DNA from 4 places in the Pseudomonas deceptionensis genome. Region 4 is predicted to be linked to each of the others. Evidence: predicted binding sites of a transcription regulator. Region 4 holds the regulator's gene; each other region holds the start of a gene.
The links. Region 4 encodes sigma-54, which starts transcription at its own class of promoters, with help from an activator protein. Its sites were predicted from a motif close to ANTGGCATNNANNTTGCTNT; they were not measured.
Positions count from the first base shown of each region.

Region 1: the regulator sigma-54 is predicted to act here: its motif matches at 2,168-2,187, upstream of BLW11_RS19885 (flagellar basal body rod protein FlgF).
Region 2: the regulator sigma-54 is predicted to act here: its motif matches at 1,559-1,578, upstream of flgB (flagellar basal body rod protein FlgB).
Region 3: the regulator sigma-54 is predicted to act here: its motif matches at 1,468-1,487, upstream of fliD (flagellar filament capping protein FliD).

Region 1 is NZ_FNUD01000002.1:4,297,807-4,301,986, reverse strand. It holds gene phhA (phenylalanine 4-monooxygenase) at 1-79, opposite strand, end outside; gene BLW11_RS19890 (sigma-54-dependent transcriptional regulator) at 414-1,973, shown strand; gene BLW11_RS19885 (flagellar basal body rod protein FlgF) at 2,242-2,982, shown strand; gene flgG (flagellar basal-body rod protein FlgG) at 3,028-3,813, shown strand; gene flgH (flagellar basal body L-ring protein FlgH) at 3,830-4,180, shown strand, end outside.
Region 2 is NZ_FNUD01000002.1:4,624,989-4,629,168, forward strand. It holds gene flgD (flagellar hook assembly protein FlgD) at 1-629, opposite strand, end outside; gene flgC (flagellar basal body rod protein FlgC) at 645-1,088, opposite strand; gene flgB (flagellar basal body rod protein FlgB) at 1,092-1,499, opposite strand; gene cheR (protein-glutamate O-methyltransferase CheR) at 1,758-2,585, opposite strand; gene BLW11_RS21400 (chemotaxis protein CheV) at 2,598-3,560, opposite strand; gene flgA (flagellar basal body P-ring formation chaperone FlgA) at 3,638-4,180, shown strand, end outside.
Region 3 is NZ_FNUD01000002.1:4,285,205-4,289,384, reverse strand. It holds gene BLW11_RS19845 (flagellin N-terminal helical domain-containing protein) at 1-1,386, shown strand, start outside; gene fliD (flagellar filament capping protein FliD) at 1,548-2,915, shown strand; gene fliS (flagellar export chaperone FliS) at 3,012-3,407, shown strand; gene fliT (flagellar protein FliT) at 3,426-3,719, shown strand; gene BLW11_RS19825 (sigma-54 dependent transcriptional regulator) at 3,900-4,180, shown strand, end outside.
Region 4 is NZ_FNUD01000002.1:5,037,258-5,041,437, reverse strand. It holds gene rapZ (RNase adapter RapZ) at 1-683, opposite strand, end outside; gene ptsN (PTS IIA-like nitrogen regulatory protein PtsN) at 686-1,150, opposite strand; gene hpf (ribosome hibernation-promoting factor, HPF/YfiA family) at 1,163-1,471, opposite strand; gene BLW11_RS23320 (RNA polymerase factor sigma-54) at 1,547-3,040, opposite strand; gene lptB (LPS export ABC transporter ATP-binding protein) at 3,278-4,003, opposite strand; gene lptA (lipopolysaccharide transport periplasmic protein LptA) at 4,003-4,180, opposite strand, start outside.

The sequences.
Region 1 (4,180 bases), 740 kb from region 4:
ACACCGCGTGTTCGCCAGGTGTGTAGTCGATAAAGCCACTGGCATCCGGCTCACGGGCGACGTATTTCGTTTGCTTCATGATGCTCTCCGCAAGGAAATCGTTTTTATTATTCGGTGTTGTGCGATGCCTTAGTGATACCCCAAGTGATTGCTGCATGCAGCTAGCCTAAAGCCAGTAATGCTGGGATGATGCTCGTTATTCGTAAAGTATTCGTTACGCACTGAGGGTTTGGCTGTCATTCTTGAGTGTGCGACAGCAAAACTGTCACAAAATCGTGACGACGAAATGCCCCTGAAGTAGGAAAACTTCTCTGTGGGAGCGAGCCTGCTCGCGAAAGGCGCTCTTGAGGCCTTCGCGAGCACGCTCGCTCCCACACTGGATCTCCATTGTTAGTTATTCCCGAGCCCTGCCCATGCGTATCAAAGTTCACTGCCAAAACCGGATTGGCATCCTTCGCGACATTCTCAATCTGCTGGTTGCCTATGGCATCAACGTGAAGCGGGGGGAGGTCGGGGGAGATCAGGGCAACGCGATTTATCTGTACTGCCCGAACTTGATCAACCTGCAATTCCAGGCCATGCGCCCGAAATTTGAAACCATTGCCGGGGTGTTTGGGGTCAAACGCGTAGGTTTGATGCCCAGCGAGCGACGGCATATGGAGCTCAATGCCTTACTAGGGGCGTTGGAGTTTCCGGTGCTGTCCATCGACATGGGGGGCTGCATTGTTGCCGCCAACCGTGCGGCGGCGCAGTTGCTGGGGGTGCGGGTCGATGAAGTGCCGGGTATTTCCCTGTCGCGTTATGCCGAAGACTTCGACCTGCCCGAGCTGGTGCGGGCCAACAAGTCGCGGATCAATGGCTTGCGGGTCAAGATCAAGGGGCTGGTGTACCTGGCCGATATCGCGCCACTGCAACTGGAACATGATGAAAGCGAGGCCATGGCCGGCGCCGTCCTGACCCTGCACCGCGCTGACCGCGTGGGCGAGCAGATCTACAACGTGCGCAAGCAGGAGTTGCGCGGTTTTGACAGCATCTTCCAGAGCTCTAAAGTCATGGCCGCTGTGGTGCGTGAAGCCCGGCGCATGGCGCCCCTGGACGCGCCGCTATTAATAGAAGGCGAAACCGGCACCGGCAAAGAACTGCTGGCCCGCGCCTGTCACCTGGCCAGCCCCCGTGGCCAGTCGCCGCTGATGGCGCTCAACTGCGCAGGGCTGCCCGAGTCGATGGCTGAAACCGAGCTGTTCGGGTACGGCCCGGGGGCGTTTGAAGGCGCGCGGGCCGAAGGCAAGCTCGGCCTGCTGGAACTGACAGCGGGCGGTACGTTGTTTCTCGATGGTGTAGGCGAAATGAGCCCGCGTTTGCAGGTCAAGCTGCTGCGCTTTTTGCAGGACGGTTGCTTCCGGCGGGTCGGCAGCGATGAAGAGGTCTACCTCGATGTGCGGGTGATGTGCGCCACTCAGGTCGACCTGTCCGAGTTGTGCGCCCGGGGCGAGTTCCGCCAGGACCTGTACCACCGGCTGAACGTGTTGTCGCTGCATATCCCGCCGCTGCGCGATTGCCTGGACGGGCTGGAGCCTTTGGTCGAGCACTTTCTGGATCAGGCCAGCCGACAGATCGGTTGCCCGCTGCCCCGCCTGGCGCCTGCCGCGATGGATCGGTTGAGCCACTACCACTGGCCGGGTAACGTGCGCCAACTGGAAAACGTGCTGTTTCAGGCGGTGTCGCTGTGTGATGGCGGGGTGGTCAAAGCCGAGCATATCCGCCTGCCGGACTACGGCGTGCGCCAGCCGCTGGGCGAGTTCTCGCTGGAAGGCGGCCTGGACCAGATTGTCGGGCGTTTCGAGAAGGCGGTGCTGGAGCAGCTGTATTCCGAGCACCCGAGTAGCCGATTGCTGGGCAAGCGGCTGGGGGTTTCCCACACCACCATCGCCAACAAACTGCGCGAGTACGACATTATCAAGGCTAAGCAGTAGAGCCGTGGGAGCGAGCCTGCGCGCGAATGGCCTTCGCGAGCAGGCTCGCTCCCACAGGTTTTGCGTTGTCTGGCAGACCATGCCTTGCCGCTACCGGCAGAACCCCGCCGTATTCTCGTCTTTTGCTGCTCTGTCCTCATTCCGAAATCAGCCACCCGCCCAGTCAATGCGGCCTTTCGCAGCGTCAAAATAAAGTTGGTGCGCAAATTGCTTTAGCCATTGGAGTACAGCGGTGGGCGGCAAGCGTCCGTCAGACAGAGGAAAGACTGTGGACAAGTACCTTTATGTGGCAATGACCGGCGCCAGTCAGAACGCACTGGCGCAAAAGGCGCATGCCAACAATCTGGCGAACATCTCGACCAACGGGTTTCAGCGTGACCTGGAACAGGCCCGCTCGATGCCGGTGTTTGGTGACAGCTTTCCGGCGCGGGCCTTTGCCCTGACCGAACGCCCGGCGACTGACTTCACCCCCGGTGCCATGATTGAGACCGGACGCGATTTGGACGTGGCCGTGTCCGGCGATGGCTGGCTGGCCGTGCAGGCGCCTGACGGCAGCGAAGCCTATGTGCGTACCGCGAGCATGAACGTGGATGCCCTGGGCATTCTGCGTGCTGGCAACGGCATGCCGATCATGGGCAATGGCGGGCCGATCGCGGTGCCGCCCCAGCAGCAAATCGAAGTCGGCCAGGACGGCACCATCAGCATCCGTGCCCAGGGCGAAGGCCCGCGGGTGATGGCGCAAGTGGACCGCATCAAGCTGGTCCAGCCGGACCTGAAAACCATGAGCAAGGGCCTGGACGGCTTGATCCACACCAACGATGGCCAGCCGGCACAGGCCGATGCCAACGTGCAGGTGGTCTCGGGGTTTCTGGAGGCGAGCAACGTCAATGCCGTCGATGAGATGACCTCGGTGCTGGCCCTGTCCAAGCAGTTCGAGCTGCACATCAAAATGATGAACACCGCCAAAGAAGACGACCAGGCCATGACTCGGGTCTTGTCCATCAGCTAATTACTTGAACGCAGCGCCGAAAAACCGGCGCGCGAGGAGAGCACCATGCTTCCGGCACTTTGGGTTGCAAAAACAGGTCTGGCTGCACAAGACACCAACCTGACCACCATTTCCAACAACCTGGCCAACGTGTCGACCACCGGTTTCAAACGTGATCGCGCCGAGTTTCAGGACTTGCTCTACCAGATCAAACGCCAGCCAGGTGCCCAGTCGACCCAGGACAGCGAGCTGCCGTCAGGCCTGCAAGTGGGCACCGGGGTGCGCATTGTCGGCACGCAAAAGAACTTCGCCGCCGGTAGCCTGCAAACCACCGACCAGCCGTTGGACATGGCCATCAATGGCCGTGGTTTCTTCCAGATCATGCAGCCCGACGGGACTACGGCCTACAGCCGCGACGGTACTTTCCACCTGGACTCCAACGGCCAGATCGTCACCGCCAACGGCTTTGCCCTGGAACCGGCGATTGTGGTGCCTGCCGATGCCCAGACCTTCACCGTGGGCCAGGACGGCACCGTCTCGGTGACGATTTCCGGCAACCCGGCTGCCCAGGTGATCGGCAACGTGCAGACCGCCGACTTCATCAACCCGGCGGGCTTGCAGTCCCAGGGCGGCAACCTGTTCCTTGAGACTGCATCCAGCGGCGCACCGCAAATCGGCACCCCCGGTCTGAACGGTTTTGGTCTGACCATGCAAAGCATGCTCGAGACTTCTAACGTCAGCACCGTAGAAGAAATGGTCAACATGATCACCACTCAGCGCGCCTACGAGATGAACTCCAAAGTGATCTCCACCGCTGACCAAATGTTGTCGTTCGTAACGCAAAATCTGTAATCGCGCAGGAGAGCTCATGAAACGCTTGTTTTCTGTTCTGGCCCTGGGCGGCATTACGTTTCTGGCGGGCTGTGTCAGCCCGCCACCGCGTCAGAACGATCCGTACTACGCCCCTGTCCTGCCACGCACGCCGCTGCCGGCAGCGGCCAACAACGGCTCGATTTACCAGGCCGGTTTTGAGCAGAACCTGTACAGCGACCGCAAGGCGTTCCGCATTGGCGACATCATTACCATCACCCTGAACGAGAAGACCCAGGCGAGCAAAAACGCCAACTCGGCGATCGGTAAAAACAGCAATACCAGCATCGGCCTGACCTCCCTGTTCGGCAGCGGCCTGACCACCAACAACCCGCTGGGCAGTGGTGAC
Region 2 (4,180 bases), 410 kb from region 4:
TTGACCGTGGCGGGCAGATAGGTGGTGAGCGCTGTGGTGCCAGTGTCGTTTTTGCTCGACGCGGTGAAGGTGTACGAGCCCTTGTCCAGCAGCACGCCGTCGTCGTCTTTACCGTCCCAGGTAAAGTCCGCGTTACCGGCTTTCTGGCTGCCCATCTCGAGGGTGCGGACCACTTCACCGTCCGCATCGGTGATGGTGATGACGGGCTTGGAGTCGGCGTCCTTTACCACCACGGTGCCGTTGAATGGCTTGCCGCTGGCGGGGTCCACATAGGCTTCATTGGTTTGCACGATTACCGAACGACCCACCAGCGACGACGCCTGCAACGCCTGCGAGGACTGAAGGCCACCCGACAGTGAGTTGACCGTATCGTTGAGGGTGGTGATGCCTTCCAGGCTGCTGAACTGCGCCAGCTGGGCGACGAATGCGGTGTTGTCTTGCGGGTCCAGCGGGTTCTGGTTTTTCAGCTGGGTGACCAGCAGTTGCAGGAATGAATCCTTGCCCAGCGCCGAGCTGCCGGTCACGCCCTTGGTTGCCGCACCCACGCTGGTGTCGGTGGTCTTGACCTGGGCGGAGTTGGCAAGCACCTGGTTGAGGGTCAAGCCGCTGGTGGTATCGGTCACACTCATTTGTGTCGCCCCTTATCACTGACCGAGGGTCAGAACCTTCTGCATCATGGTTTTGGCGGTGTTCATCAGCTCGGCGTTGGTCTGGAACGAACGACTGGCGGAAATCATATCGGCCATTTCTTCGACCACGTTGACGTTGGGGTAGTACACATACCCCTTGGCGTCGGCAGAAGGATGGTTTGGCTCGTAACGGGCCTGGAGCTCGCTTTGGTCTTCGACCACGCCCAGCACCTGCACGCCTTGACCGGCGCCGTCCTGGTCCTGGAACAGCGAATCGCCGGTGCTGCTTTGCGCACCCTGAAACATGGTGGCAAACACCGGGTGACGGGCGCGGTAGGTCTGGTCGATGCTCGACGACACGGTGTCGGCGTTGGCGATGTTGCTGGCGACGGTGTTCAGGCGCGTGGTCTGAGCGCTCATGCCACTACCGGCAATATTGAAAACACTGGATAGAGACATGAATTACTCCCCGCGCAGGGCCGACATCAGCCCTTTGAATTTGCTGTTGAGCAGGGTGAAGCTGGCCTGGAAGTTGACCGCATTCTCTGCGTAGTTCGATTGTTCCAGCTGGGCGTCCACGGTGTTCTGGTCGATCGACGGCTGCATCGGCGTGCGGTACAGCAGCGACTCGTCGCCACTGCTCTGGCCCTGGGCTTCGATATGGCGGGTGTTGGTCTTGTTCAGCGCAAACGTGCCGTTCTGATTTTTGTCGTTCTGCGCAGCGAGCACAGAAGCAAAATCCAGATCCCGGGCCTTGTAGTTCGGGGTATCGGCGTTGGCGATGTTGTTGGCCAGTACTTCAGCGCGCTGGGCGCGAAAGCCCAGTGCCTGTTCATGGATACCAAGCGCTTTATCGAAGCTGATGCTCATGTCGAAAAACCTTTGTGGGCTGACCTGAGGACGTGATTCAGGTTTTACATGACATGAACAGAGCAAACCCCGTGCCAGTTGGCACAGAGCCGTATTTCAAGGCTTTGGGAAGGGCATGGGAGGCGGCAATGCCAGAAAAGCGGCAACGGTTGACCGCTGACTGCCGCTTTTCTGCCGCTTTTTATCGGACAACGCAAAACCGGCGGGAGCGAGCCTGCTCGAGAAGGTCGTTCGCGAACAGGCTCGCTCCCACGAAGGTTACTTGGCCTGGTAGATGATGCCCGGGCTGCACTGGACCATCTGGTAGTGATCCGGCAAGCCGTTGAGCGCCTCGGAGGCACCCAAAAACAAATACCCGCCCGGTTTCAAGGTGCTGTGGATACGCAGCAAAATGTCTTTCTTCACTTCTGCCGAGAAGTAGATCAACACGTTGCGGCAGAACACGATGTCGAATTTGCCAAACCCTGCGTAACTGTCCAGCAGATTGAAGGAGCGGAACTCGACCCGATTTTTGATCGGCGTCTTGAGCACCCAGCGCCCCGGCCCCTTGGGGTCGAAATAGCGCTGCAAGCGTTCTGGCGAAAGGCCCCGGCCAATCGCAAGGTTGTCGTACTCGCCGGTTTTGCAGGTATTGAGCATCTGGGCCGACAGGTCGGTGGCAAAAATCTGCACCCCCGCTTTCAACTGCCCAAGGTTGCTGCGCTCAAACTCGTCAATGGCCATCGACAACGAGTACGGCTCCTGCCCCGAAGAACAGGCCGCCGACCAGATGCGCAAACGCTGACCCGCACTGGCCTTGATTTGCTCGGGCAGCACCTTGTTCTTCAATACTTCAAAGGGGTAGGTGTCGCGAAACCACAGGGTTTCGTTGGTGGTCATGGCATCGACCACCAGTTCGCGCAGCCCGCTGCGCGGCTGGCTCTGGATACGCTGAATCAGCTCGCCCAAGGACTTGATCCCTTGCTGCTCCATCAGCTTGTTGAGCCGGCTGGAGACGAGGTACTGCTTGTTTTCACCCAGCAAAATGCCACAGGCTTTTTCCAGGAAAACCCGGAACTGTTCAAAATCCAAATTAGCCGTCGACAAATGTCCTGCCTCTTAAATCGTTTTGACCGCCAGGGGTTGGCCCTGACTGTGGTCTGCTGCTTTGATCCGGTCAACTACCCGGGATGCCAGGTCATCAGGCCGGAATTTGGCCAAAAAGTCATCGGCACCGACCTTTTTGACCATCGCCTGGTTGAATACCCCGGACAACGAAGTATGCAGAATGATGTGCAGATTTTGCATCCGTGGGTCGTTACGGATTTCAGCGGTCAGGGTGTAGCCGTCCATTTCCGGCATCTCGATGTCCGAGATCATCATCAGAAACTCTTCAGACGGGTTCTTGCCCTCCTCCACCAGCTTGCGCAGGTAATCCAGCGCCTGACGGCCGTCGTTCAACGACACCACTTCAACGCCCACGCTTTGCAGGCAACGGGCAACCTGTTTGCGCGCCACCGACGAATCGTCGACGGTCAGCACCCGCAATGACAGTGCCTTGCTTCGGGTTTCGACATCCACCACGCCATGGCTGATGGTTTCAGGTGATGGCGACACTTCCGCCAGCACCTTTTCAACATCGATGATTTCGACCAGTTGGTCGTCCATCCGGGTCACGGCCGTCAGGTAATGGTCGTGGCCGGTCCCCTTGGGTGGCGGATGAATATCTTCCCAGTTCATGTTGACGATACGTTCGACCGAGCGCACCAGAAAGCCCTGGGTCTTGGTGTTGTACTCCGTGATGATCACAAACGGGTTGCTCTGATCTTTCAAGGCCCCCGCCCCCGTGGCCATCGCCAGGTCAAGAATCGGGATGGTCGCGCCGCGAATGCTCGCCACACCGCACACCACAGGATGGGACTTGGGGATCATGGTCAGTTTCGGGCATTGCAGCACTTCCCTGACCTTGAACACATTGATCCCGTAAAGCTGTGGCCCATCCAGGCGAAACAACAACAGCTCCAGGCGGTTTTGCCCGACCAGTTGAGTGCGCTGGTTAACCGCATCCATCACCCCAGCCATACTCAGCTCCTCTTAAAACTTTAAGTTTCGACACGCATTACCCGGTAAACGGCACGGGGCTTGCTTTTTTATCGGCCATGAATGCAAAAACGACAAATTCCTGCCACCGGCTTTTTCGCCAGACCTTGCGCCGCTGCTGCCTGAGCATCCTGGCGGTCGGCGGCCTGACGGGCCTGAGCACCTATAGCCATGCTGACGCGTTTACATCGCCTGACCAGCTTATCGGCGTGACCCAGGGCTTTCTTGAATTCACCGTCGAAGACTACCTGGCCACCAGCCAGACCGAGGGGCGATATCAGATCCAGGTCAACAATCTGGACCCGCGCCTGCGCCTGGCCCATTGCGACAAGGAATTGACAGCCACCCTCGAAAGCCCGGCACAACCCATGGGCCGGGTCATCGTTCGCATCCGTTGCGAAGGGCTCTCACCGTGGACCATCTTCGTTCCGGCCCAGGTCAAACTGTTCCGCAATGTCGTCACCGTGACCCATCCGCTCAAGCGCGGCATGGTGATCGACTACCCCGATGTCAGCCTGCGCGAGCGGGATATCAGCCTGATCAACCAGGGGTACTTGACCGCGACCGAACTGGCCGTCGGGCAAAAACTGCTGCGCCCCATG
Region 3 (4,180 bases), 750 kb from region 4:
GAAGACCGCAAATCCCTGAACCAGGAATTCACTGCCCTGAAGGGTGAAATCAACCGTATTTCCAGCACCACCACCTTCGGTGGCAAAAACCTGCTGGACGGTACGATGCAGAATACCAAGTTCCAGGTCGGTGCTAACGCCAATGAAACCATCTCCTTCGGCGTGGGTGACCTGAGTTCGGCAGGCCTTAAAGGCCAGTACAGCACTGCTTCGGTTGCCGGTGGCAACCTGGCGGGCATGGCTGCTTCGGTTACTGGCGGTGCCAAGAATGGCGGTGCGACGGTTGTTACGGGTGCAGTGCCGGCTCCGGCATACACGACAACTGGGACTGAAAAACTCAATATCAATGGTCGAGATGTAACGATTGCTGCTGGTGAGGCAACTGTTGCTGACCAAGCGGCTGCCATCCAACTTGAGTTGGATAAAGATGCAACCAATACAATTAAAGCTACTGAAGCTGGTGGTGCTCTCGTCCTGACGAATACCCATGGTGGGGTTTCCATCGCCGGTGCGGATGCTGATAAGTTTGGTCTTACTGCAGGTACTACCAATACGGTCACTACTGGCGCCTCGAAGTTGGCTGCGGGCGAAATCACTGTCAATGGCAAGACAGTTACTTTGGGCGCCACTGGTAAAGACACCGTTAAGGATGTTCTCGATCAGCTTAACGCTCTGCCTGACGTAGGCTCTGCAACAATCGACAAAAATGGCCGCATCTCGCTGACCTCTGCGGATGGCAAAGCACTTACTCTGGCAGACGGCGCCAACGCTAACGGCGGTCCTGGCTCGCTCGCTGCACTGGGTCTGGCCAGCGGGACTACTAACGTAAAAACCGTTGCTGACACCTCGCTGAAAATTGGCGCAACCGAAATCAAGATCGCCAAAGGGAGCGACATTGACTCTGTGATCTCGTCGATCAACAGCGCCAGTGCAGGTGCAACGGCTACCAAGACTGAGGACGGCAAAATTTCCCTGTCCGCCAACAAGGATATCGTCATCAGTGCGGGCAGCACCGGCACCTTGGCTGATCTGGGCCTGAAAGCTGAAACTATCAGCGCTGTGACTTCGCAGACCACCGTCGATCAGTTGGATATTCTGGATGCTACTGCATCTCAGAACACCGTTCAGGCGCTTGACGCTGCAATTCAGCAGATCGACAGCCAGCGTTCTGCACTGGGTGCTGTGCAAAACCGTTTCGACAGCACTGTTTCTAACTTGAACAGCATCAATGAAAACGCCTCCGCCGCGCGTGGCCGTGTGCAGGATGCTGACTTCGCTTCTGAAACCGCTGAATTGACCAAGCAACAAACCCTGCAGCAGGCATCCACCGCGATCCTATCCCAGGCCAACCAGTTGCCATCCGCAGTTATGAAGCTGCTTCAGTAATAATGGCAATAGTTTGAAAACAGAAGGGCGCGTTTACGCGCCCTTTTGTGTTTTAGGCTCTTGGTGAATGCCAATGCCCGAGGTGGCATGAATTTTGTTGCTGTCTGCTGAATAAGGTGTTGTTAGCCAACAAAACGGCAGGCAGTGAAAGGAGAAAGAAGATGGCCAGTTCAACGGTGAGCGGTGTCGGCTCGGGTATTGATACTCAGTCCATTGTAAAGGCGTTGGTCGCTGCAGAAAAAGCGCCCAAGCAGACGCAAATTACTACCCAGCAAACGCAAACGACAACGCAACTGTCGGCACTGGGTACGGTAAAGGGCGCTCTTGATTCTTATCGTGCGGCCATCGACAAACTCAAGGACCCTTCCAGCTTCAGTGGCTTGGCGGGTACAACTTCAGACGACAAAAAAAGCAAGGTCACCATCGATGCTACGGCATCAACCGGCACTTACAGTCTTGTGGTCGAGCAGTTGGCCACTGCGTCGAAGGTCAGTAGTCCGGTGTACGAGAAGGGTGCTTCGGCAGTGGTCAATAGCGGTACCGAGGCCGCCACGCTGAAAATTTCTCAATCTGGTGTTGACTACAATGTGAGCATCGCCCCTGGTGCAACCATGAAGCAAGTGCGTGAGTCCATTAACACGCAGCTGTCGGGCAAGGGTATCAGTGCCAACGTATTGACCGATGCCAGTGGTTCCCGTCTGGTGCTGACCTCGTCGAAGATGGGCAAGGATACCGAGATCACCATGGGTGGTGACTCGGAGTTGGCTAACGGATATACCTCGCTGGTTGAGCCGCAAAACTCCATTTATACCATCGATGGTTTGAAGATGGAGTCGGCTAGCAACAAGGTTGACTCGGCCATCAGTGGTGTGACGATCGAGCTTCTGGCCGGGGACAAGGCGGCGACTACTATTACGGTTGCGGCTAGCTCCACGACGTTGAAAACCTCGGTACAGGCTTTCGTCACGGCCTACAACGCATTGATGACGACGATCAATGCTCAAACTAAGGTCACGGCCACGGGGGACTCCTCAACCACTATGTCGGGCGCTCTGACAGGCGATGCGTCCATGCGTCAGCTGGTGTCCAGCTTGCGTGGCGAGTTGCTCAATGGCGCGGCTGCGGAAACGACCATGGGGTTGTCGCAGATGGGGGTCAAGACGGATGCTAAAACTGGCTTGCTGACTCTGGATGATGCCGCGTGGAGTAAGGCAATCGCCAAACCCACGGGAGCGATGGATATCGCCAAGACTTTCACCGGTGACACGGGCCTGATAGCACGGATGACCAAAGCCACAGCTTCGTATGTGGGCTCAGCTGGCACCTTGACTCAGCGTACCGGCGATCTCAACAACAAGCTGACAGACCTGACGACGCAGCAGGCGGATCTAGATCGCCGTATGGAGACTCTGCAAACCACGCTCTCTGCCAAATACAATGCGATGGATACGCTGGTTGCTCAGCTCAATGCCACAAGTTCCAGTGTCATGACTACTCTGAATTCGCTTAATAACCCTAAGACAACCTGATCTCACTGAGCCTCACCGCTAAAGCTTCCGGCAGCTCAGTCGATATAAAAATCAAGAACCAGTCATTTTTGCCTGACACCGTAATGAGGTAGAAACATGAACCCGATGCGCGCCCTTCGTCAGTATCAGAAGGTTAATTCCCACGCTCAAATCTCCGAAGCCAGCCCCCATCGCTTGATTCAAATGCTGATGGAAGGCGGTCTGGATCGCATGGCCCAGGCCAAAGGCGCGATGAGCCGTGGTGATGTCCCGCAGAAGGCGATGTTGATCACCAAGGCCATCGATATCATCACCGGTCTGCGTCAGGGCCTGGATGAGGACAAGACCGACGACAAGGCGGCCTTGCAGCAGCTGGACAGCCTGTACGAGTACATGACCGTGCGCCTGACCCTGGCCAATGCCAAAAACGATCCGGAAATCATCGATGAAGTGGCGCGCCTGCTGATCACGGTGAAAAGCGGTTGGGATGCTATCGCGGCAGAACACGGCTAACAGCCTGAGGAGTGCGTCATGAGCCAGCTTCAACGAATTCAGGAAACCCGCGAAGCGCTGATTGATGCGCTGGCCGAGCGCAATTGGGATGCCATTGGCGAGTTGGACTCGGCCTGCCGGGTGTGTGTCGAGAATGTGCTGGACGAAGCGCCGCTGGATGAAGCCGTGTTGCGCGAAAATCTGGAAGGGCTGTTGGTGGTGTATCGCATGCTGCTGGAGGCGGCGACCGATGAGCGTCAGTCGGTCGTTGACCAAATGGGGCAGATCAATCAAGCAAAAAATGCGTCAAAGGTTTACCATCTATTCGGTTAAGGCATAAAGAATATGTGGTTAATCGCGTTTTAAACCGCCATAAATTTGACTATGCACAGTTTTTTGACTTAACTAGCGCGTTATTCTGTATTCAGTCGTCTTAGATATCCAACAGGGTTAGGGCGTCTATATATGTCTTGCCATCCGGGACATTGAGTTGACTAGGGAAGTTGCTATTGCATGTGGCGTGAAACCAAAATTCTGCTGATCGATGACGATAGCGTCCGCCGCCGCGACCTGGCGGTGATCCTGAATTTTCTCGGCGAAGAAAATTTAGCCAGCCCTGGCCACGAGTGGGAGCAGGCCGTCAGTTCGCTGACATCCAGTCGTGAAGTGCTCTGTGTGCTCGTAGGCACCGTGAGCACTGCGGGTGGTCTTTCTGGCTTGCTTAAGACACTGGCTGTGTGGGATGAGTTCCTGCCAATCATGCTTTTAGGTGAGGTTTCTTCGGTCGACTTGCC
Region 4 (4,180 bases):
GAGATGTCCTGGAACATCTCTTCGACATCCGGCTGGGCGGCCAAATACTCCGCCACCGGTTGGTCCAGCCCTGATTGTTCCCGCAGCTCGGGTTTCCAATAGGGGTTGGGCAGGCAACGAACGTCAAACACAAGGTCGGCATCCACCGGCATCCCGCGCTTGAAGCCGAATGACTCAACCAGAAAGGCAGTACCGGGTTCGGGCTTGTTCAGCAGACGCAGTTTGATGGTGTCGCGCAGCTGATACAGGTTCAGATTGGTGGTGTTGATGGTCAGGTCGGCCAGGTCGGCGATCGGGCCGAGCAACTGGGTTTCGTCACGAATGGCCTCTGCCAGCGAACGGCTGGCGCTGCTGAGAGGGTGACGCCGACGGGTTTCCGAGAAGCGCTTGAGCAAGGTTTCTTCGTCGGCATCCAGGTACAGGACATCGCACTGGATATGACGGTTGCGCACTTCTTCAAGCAACTGTGGGAAACGAGACAAGTGACTCGGCAAGTTTCGCGCGTCAATCGACACAGCCACCAGCGGCTGTGCCAGTTCGGTATGGATCAGTGCGCGTTCCGCCAGCTCAGGCAGCAAGCCGGCTGGCAGGTTGTCGATGCAATAGAAACCGTTGTCTTCAAGGACGGCGAGGGCGGTGCTTTTACCGGAGCCGGAGCGTCCGCTGACAATAACTAAGCGCATGATTAATGACCGTTCTGTACGTCCAGAACAACCTGATACAGCGCTTCGTTGCTGGGTGCACTGCGCAGTTTTTCGCGCACATCCTTGCGATCGAGCATGCTGGCGATCTGCCTAAGCAGTTCCAGGTGTGCATCGGTTGCCGCTTCGGGCACCAGCAAAACGAAAAGCAGGTCGACCGGCGCGCCATCGATGGCGTCGAAATCTATGGGAGCATCGAGGTGTAGCAAGGCGCTGACTGGCGACTCGCAACCCTTGAGGCGGCAATGGGGTATGGCGATGCCGTTACCAAAACCGGTTGATCCCAGTTTTTCACGGGCAATAAGGCTCTCGAAAACGTCCTGCATTTCCAGACCAGGCACTTCTCGGCTGATCAGGTTGGCAATGTGTTCGAGTGCGCGTTTTTTACTGCCGCCCGGCGCGTTCACCAAGGAACGGCCGGGGGTCAGGATACTTTCAAGTCGGATCATGGGTAGGGAGTATTAACGACCGGTTGCGCCCTGGAGCAGGCTTTGGGTCTTTTCCTTATGCTTTTTCAGTTGGCGATCAAGCTTGTCAGTGAGCAGATCAATGGCGGCATACATGTCGTCATGCTCGGCGTTGGCAACGACTTCTCCTCCATGGATGTGCAAGGTGGCTTCGATTTTCTGTTTCAGTTTTTCGACCGCCATCGTTACCTGTACGTTGGTAATCTTGTCGAAATGACGCTCCAGTCGGTCGAGTTTTTCGCCGATGTAAGCGCGTAGCGGTTCGGTGACTTCCAGTTGGTGTCCACTGATGTTGACTTGCATACAGTTTCTCCTTTGATGCCATTGCATAAAGCGGCAGGCCGAGCAGCCTGCCACTGAAACGCCGGGGTCCGTGGCTTACATCAAACGCTTGCGTTCGCTCGAAGGCGCTATCCCTAGGGATTCGCGGTACTTGGCGACGGTGCGACGGGCTACCTGAATACCTTGTGCCTCCAGTAAACCAGCGATCTTGCTGTCACTCAACGGCTTTTTCTGATTTTCAGCGGCAACCAGTTTTTTGATGATGGCACGGATGGCGGTGGAGGAGCATTCACCGCCTTCGGAGGTGCTGACGTGGCTGGAGAAAAAGTACTTGAGCTCATAAATACCGCGCGGGGTATGCATGAACTTCTGCGTCGTAACCCGGGAAATGGTGGACTCATGCATGCCGACGGCTTCTGCAATGTCATGCAGTACCAGTGGCTTCATGGCCTCGTCGCCATACTCCAGAAAGCCGCGTTGATGCTCGACGATTTGAGTCGCCACTTTCATCAGTGTTTCGTTGCGGCTTTGCAGGCTTTTGATGAACCAGCGCGCTTCTTGCAGCTGGTTGCGCATGAAGGTGTTGTCGGCGCTGGTGTCGGCGCGGCGCACGAAGCCTGCGTACTGCGGGTTGACCCGCAGGCGTGGCACGGACTCCTGGTTGAGCTCTACGAGCCAGCGTTCGTTGTCCTTGCGCACGATCACGTCAGGTACGACGTATTCCGCTTCGCTGGACTCGATTTGTGAACCCGGGCGCGGATTGAGGCTTTGCACCAGCTCGATGACCTGGCGCAGCTCATCTTCCTTGAGTTTCATGCGGCGCATCAGCTGGCTGTAGTCGCGCGCACCCAGCAGGTCGATGTAGTCCGTGACCAGGCGTTTGGCTTCGTTCAGCCAGGGCGTCTTGGCCGGGAGCTGGCGCAGTTGCAGCAACAGGCACTCGCCCAGGTTGCGTGCGCCGATACCGGCCGGTTCGAATTGCTGGATGCGGTGCAGAACGGCTTCGATTTCATCGAGCTCAATGTCCAGTTCCGGATCGAACGCCTCGAGAATTTCTTCGAGGGTTTCGTCCAGGTAGCCCTGGTTATTGATGCAGTCGATAAGGGTCACACCGATCAGGCGGTCGGTGTCGGACATCGGTGCCAGGTTCAGTTGCCACAGCAAGTGACTTTGCAGGCTTTCGCCGGCAGAGGTGCGCGTGGTGAAGTCCCACTCGTCATCGTCGCTGCTTGGCAGGCTGCTGGCGCTGGTCTGGTAGATGTCTTCCCAGGCAGTATCGACAGGCAGCTCATTGGGGATGCGGTCGTTCCAGTCGCCTTCGTCCAGGTTATCTACAGTCGGCGCGGATTCCTGGTAAGTGGGTTCCTGAATGTCGGAGTTGGGTTTTTGCTCGATGTTGTCGGCCAAGGGGTCTGCATTGTCGAAGTCGTCGCCTTCTTCCTGGCGTTCGAGCATCGGATTGGACTCCAGGGCTTCCTGGATTTCCTGTTGCAGGTCGAGGGTCGACAATTGGAGCAGGCGGATGGCCTGTTGCAGCTGAGGTGTCATTGTCAGCTGCTGGCCCATTCTCAGGACTAGCGATGGTTTCATGGCAGGGGCTTAACACCTTATTCGCCGGCGCGCATGGCGCCATCCACTACAGGGGCGCGTGCGCGCCAAACTTAAGCAAATTATATGCCTGAAACCGGTGCGTTTGCCTAGGGGTGTTCTGAATTAGTTTATTTGCTGCGGAACCAATTCAGGGCGCCCGATCGGGCGCCCGGGTAATACAAGCATACGGGCTTTGTGCGGGTACTGGCACTTTGGTAGTGCAGGGGGCGCCTGGTCTTACAGGCGGAACTCGTGGCCCAGATACACTTCTCTCACCAACTTGTTGGCCAGAATCGTTTCAGCATCGCCTTCAGCGATCAATTGCCCGTCGTTAACGATATAAGCGGTTTCGCAGATATCGAGGGTTTCACGAACGTTGTGATCTGTGATCAGCACGCCAATGCCTTTGGCTTTGAGGTGGTAGATGATTTGCTTGATGTCGCCGACCGAGATCGGGTCAACGCCGGCAAAGGGTTCATCGAGCAGGATGAACTTGGGTGCGGTGGCCAGTGCGCGGGCGATTTCTACCCGGCGGCGTTCGCCACCGGACAGGCTCATGCCCAGGTTGTCGCGGATGTGGTTGATGTGGAACTCCTGCAACAGGCTTTCCAGCTCTTTGCGCCGACCTGCCTTGTCGAGCTCTTTGCGCGTTTCGAGGATTGCCATGATGTTGTCAGCAACCGACAGCTTGCGAAAGATCGAGGCTTCCTGGGGCAGGTAGCCAATACCGGCGCGTGCGCGGCCGTGCATCGGCTCGTGGCTGACGTCCAGGTCATCGATCAGTACGCGACCCTGATCGGCATGTACCAGGCCGACAATCATATAGAAACACGTAGTTTTACCCGCACCGTTAGGACCGAGCAAACCCACGATTTGCCCGCTGTCGATCGACAGGCTGACATCACGAACTACCTGACGGCTCTTGTAGCTTTTGGCCAGATGCTGGGCTTTCAGAGTTGCCATTACTGGGCCTTCTGCGGGTCGGTTTTCTTCTTGGGCTGGATCACCATGTCGATACGCGGGCGAGGTGCAGTGACCTGGCTACCATTGGCGCGACCGGCGTTGGCGACTTGTTTCACCGTGTCGTAGACGATTTTTTCGCCTTCGGTGGTGTTGCCGTCGTTGATGACTTTAGCCTTG